2 regions of the Neobacillus sp. YIM B06451 genome follow, and region 2 is predicted to be linked to the other one. Evidence: riboswitches for the same ligand, from Rfam matches in the RefSeq annotation. Region 2 holds a riboswitch; the other holds the start of a gene.
What was found. A riboswitch is a leader RNA that binds a small molecule or an ion and turns the genes downstream of it on or off. The one in region 2 is predicted to bind S-adenosylmethionine.

Region 1: another riboswitch for S-adenosylmethionine. It lies ahead of RB160_RS16495 (methionine ABC transporter ATP-binding protein); the one in region 2 lies ahead of fbpA (Fur-regulated basic protein FbpA).

Annotation. Positions count from the first base shown of each region.
Region 1 is NZ_JAVFKJ010000011.1:27,505-29,702, reverse strand. Features, by position in the region: gene RB160_RS16500 (methionine ABC transporter permease) at 1-349, opposite strand, end outside; gene RB160_RS16495 (methionine ABC transporter ATP-binding protein) at 342-1,367, opposite strand; SAM riboswitch class I at 1,527-1,639, opposite strand; SAM riboswitch class I at 1,812-1,911, opposite strand; gene RB160_RS16490 (hypothetical protein) at 1,975-2,198, opposite strand, start outside.
Region 2 is NZ_JAVFKJ010000018.1:72,057-74,254, forward strand. Features, by position in the region: gene RB160_RS21415 (ArsB/NhaD family transporter) at 1-419, shown strand, start outside; gene RB160_RS21420 (hypothetical protein) at 432-713, shown strand; gene fbpA (Fur-regulated basic protein FbpA) at 736-903, opposite strand; SAM riboswitch class I at 984-1,083, opposite strand; SAM riboswitch class I at 1,147-1,248, opposite strand; gene RB160_RS21430 (iron-sulfur cluster assembly accessory protein) at 1,340-1,639, opposite strand; gene RB160_RS21435 (hypothetical protein) at 1,673-2,198, opposite strand, start outside.

The sequences.
Region 1 (2,198 bases), on a different contig from region 2:
GCCCGATTTCAACCATCCTCGCGTAAAACGGCGCCGAACCGATAATGAGTGCTGGCAATGCGGCATTTTCCCCTATCATGGACCCGACTACGAACACCGTGAACGGGATAAGCAGGACGATAAGGATGATGAAAGGAATTGAACGGAAGACGTTCACAAAAGCTGCAATGATTTTATTAATGAAGGCATTCTCCCAAAGGTTGCCCTTCCCAGTAAGGAAGAGAAGCAATCCAAGGATGATGCCGAGGACAAATGTAACCGCAACGGATATGCTCGTCATGTAGAGCGTTTCCCGTGTTGCCGCCCACATATTTTCCCAGACGACATTCGGGAAATAGGTTTCAAGCATTTGCAATCACCTCCACGCCTACCTGCTGGGAGTTGATATATTCCAGTGCCTTTGCGAGTTCGCTTTCCGGTCCATCAAGATGAAGGAACAGGGTACCGTAGGATCCGCTTTGCGTCTGTGAAATCTTCCCCTGCAAAATATTCGCCGTTATATCAAACTTCCTGATCAAATTTGTGATAAGCGGCTGTTCGGTAGCCTCGCCGACAAATGTGAGCTGGATGACCTTTCCGGATGGAAGGCGCTCGAGCAGATGCTCGACCGCATCCTTTGTCTCCTCGGGTTCTGTTACCTGCTGGACGAATCGCTTCGTTATTGGCTGCCGCGGCTTTTTAAAGACATCCAATACAGGGCCGAGTTCAACGATCCTACCGCTCTCCATAACGGCGACGCGGTGGCAAATTTTCCTGATAACATGCATTTCGTGGGTAATCAGAACAATCGTCAAACCGAGCCGCTTGTTAATGTCGACCAACAGGTCAAGAATCGAATCCGTCGTCTGCGGATCGAGAGCAGATGTCGCTTCGTCACAAAGCAAGACCTTTGGGTTATTCGCAAGCGCCCTGGCAATACCGACACGCTGCTTTTGCCCGCCGCTCAATTGTGACGGATACGCGTTTTCTCTGCCTTCAAGGCCGACAAGCTTAATTAGCTCATCAACACGTTTTTTGCGTTCCGGCCCCGAAATTCCCGCAATTTCAAGCGGAAACGCGATATTTTCCCGGACTGTGCGTGACCAAAGTAGATTGAAATGCTGGAAAATCATTGAGATTTCCTGGCGTGCCTTCCTAAGCTCCCTTCCAGAAATTTTTGAAATTTCACGGCCTGCAATCGTTATGGATCCTTCGGTTGGGCTTTCAAGCCTGTTCAGCATCCGGATCAACGTACTTTTGCCGGCGCCGCTGTACCCAATAACACCGAAGATTTCCCCTTCGCGTATATCGAGATTGACATTATCAACCGCTGTCAGTGTCCCGTGTTTTGAAGGAAAGCTTTTTCTGACATTTTTTATCGAAATCATCGAATCACCTTCTTTACACCCATTTACCCATCATGCCGGGCAGCAATCATGTCTTAATCTATCTAATCCTATCGTTTGAATCTATTACAGGATTCATTCCGGAAAAGTAAAAAGCCTTTCTGCAACCGGGCAGAAAGGCAAATTAAACATTAATCCTTTCTCCCATCTCCCAAAGCGAACGCTTTGTGTGAATTGGCACCATTTCACAGAAATCATCCTGTGACGGTTGCCGGGCTTCATCGGGCACATCCCTCCACCTCTCTTGATAAGAGCAGCTAAACTATTCAATTAATAACGATTGCTATCGTATCATGGTGAAATTAAGGTGTCAATAAAGAAGTTTTTGAAAAAGAGCCGGAAATATCAGCCAGAATCACACAATGCAGAATCATTTACAATCCCTTAAAAATAAAAACCCGCTCCATAAGAGAAGAGGGCTATCTCCTCTTATCTTTACAGGGGGTCTCCCTGCTGGAATTGGCACCGTGCATTCACCGGTTGCCGGGCATCATCGGGCCATTCCCTCCGCCTCTCTTGATAAGAATTATGAAATTATTAGAATCTTGCCAAAGATTTAAAGAAAGTTTATCTTAAGACATTCTTTCCGTCAATAGGGAATTTTTTCAAACTCAAGTTCCTTTGCCAAAAGAAAAATGGATTCAAGCTTTAGCACAGTGCGAAAGGACGCATCGATATGTATTGCCCGATGATTGAGCAGATCGCGCATTCTTGCCGTCCCGCAAAGCAGTTCGCCGATAGCTTCAGGGCTTCCCGTGATGTTTGCAAGCAAGGGTTTGCTTAGTTTCTCGCCGTTTGAAACCCTCGCCTTAC
Region 2 (2,198 bases):
TCGTCCTTGTCGGAGGCTTAATGGAAACAGGGGTTATTTCAATGCTAGCCGAAAAATCGATGGAACTTACCGGCGGGGATGTGACCGCGACATCGCTGCTCATTCTTTGGGTCAGCGCAATCGCATCCGCATTCATTGACAATATTCCATTTGTCGCCACCATGATTCCCATGATCAAAGACATGGGCTCAATGGGAATTACCAACCTGGAACCGCTGTGGTGGAGCCTCGCTCTTGGCGCATGCCTTGGCGGAAACGGAACTTTGATTGGCGCGAGTGCCAACGTCATTGTCGCCGGTATGGCCGCAAAAGAAAAACATTCAATTTCCTTCGTGAAATATCTTATCGTCGCCTTCCCGCTCATGTTGCTTACAATAGCCATTTGCACGGTCTATGTTTATTTCAGGTATTTACAATAAGGGAGGAAACCAGTGATGGATTTGGTTTACACATATGATCGAACCCGTTTGGAAATCGTTGAAATGCCAGGTGAAAGTGACGTGGAATTTACCTTAAAATTTGCAGACCATGCCCTCGAAAAACAATTTAGCGCCGTACGCGACTATTTTTACGGAAATGACGACCTGACGGATGCTTATTTCCATACGAGCCTGGATAAAGTGATAAAGGTCTCCCTGAAGCAGGAATACTATACTGAATTTCTCCTCCAACTTTTTAAAAACAAATTGCTTGTATCACTGTTGTGGAAGTAGGAAAAGCCGGACGCTTTAATTTTTAGCGCCCGGCTTCTTTTTTTAATATAAGCATGTATTCATGTTCAAGGGTTTGTAGGGGTGCGTCGTATAGATGCTGTTGATCGGATGTTTTGTATACATTCCTTGAAAGCAGTTCTTCAATCAGTTTTTCTTTCCTCTTCTCAATCATTTCTGATGTTCTTGCCACTTTTCTTCTCCTTTCCGTTGAATTTTAATAAAAATACCTCTTCCGGTAAGGAAGAGGTTGCTGGTTTATTTGCGTTGCTCTCCTTATCTTTCAGGGATTCCCTGCTGGAATTGGCACAGTGCCGTTGGGCCTGCTGCCGAGGCTTCAAAGGGCCATTCCCTCCACCTCTCTTGATAAGAACGGTATTCAATTTTGGGTATTAAAAAAACCCTTTTCGATAAAAAGAGGGCGGCATCCGTTCTCTTCTTATCTTTCAGGCGCTTGCCCGAAGGAATTGGCACAGTACCATAAAGGCCTGTTGCCGAGGCTTCAAAGGGCCGTTCCCTCCACCTCTCTTGATAAGAAATATACAATTTCATTTACTTTAGCGTATTGCAGTTGGAAAGTCAAACCCCTTTTTCAACCAGAGGGCGAAAGAAGTGCGTTTCGCCCGTACTTAATGATGATGGTGGCCGCCTTTGGAAGGATTCGTGATTACAAACTCCTCGCGTGGGACGTAAAAATATTGGATCCAGACCCCATCCAAATATTCCTCGCGCGAATCGAGGATGATGTCGATATCCTTGTCTGTTTTAACGACTTCATCATGCTCCTTGGGCGTATCAAGGACTAGGTCATAGTGGGCATGATCTCCGTGCATATGTGTGATGATGACCCGGAACATTTGGCCTTCTTTGGCGGTTTTAAGCATCTCCTTTAGTACTTTTGCGGCATTACGGTTAATTTTCACTTTCATTTTCGGCAGCTCCTTTTACGAGAAATTTAATTTTTATAGCTGTTCAGTTTCAAACAAAGTATGATTCCAGCCCGTGTTCAACGCTTGTTTGGATGCCCATAAATTGGCTAGAAGCCTTGGAACCATTTGTTTTGACGGCAGTTGATTGTTTTCCTGGAAGTAAACGAAATACAGGAGGTAAAGGAATGCATTCGTTTTAAGATGGATATCCCTGAAATACGGCTCATTTTCGGTCGCAGTCGCAAACGAACGCGTTTCCGCTCCTGCGATGTACCGCGTTTCTTTCCCTTTAAAAGTATTCTTCACAAAATGGATGTTCCCGACTACCGTTGGATCGTCCTCGCCATCCGCATTCGCAAGTCGGGCCTGTTTTTCCGCGGAAAAGCTACGAAGGTTATCCACCAGTATACTTGTGTGGGCATACGCCTTATCAAATCCTTCATCCTTTGGCCGTAGTCCTTCCTCCTCTAGCAGGCTGACAAGCGGGAGGGTTGTCCCATCTTCAACATATGCGGGCCTGGCTGTTTGCCTTGCCCATTTCAGGCCCGATAAACTTTTC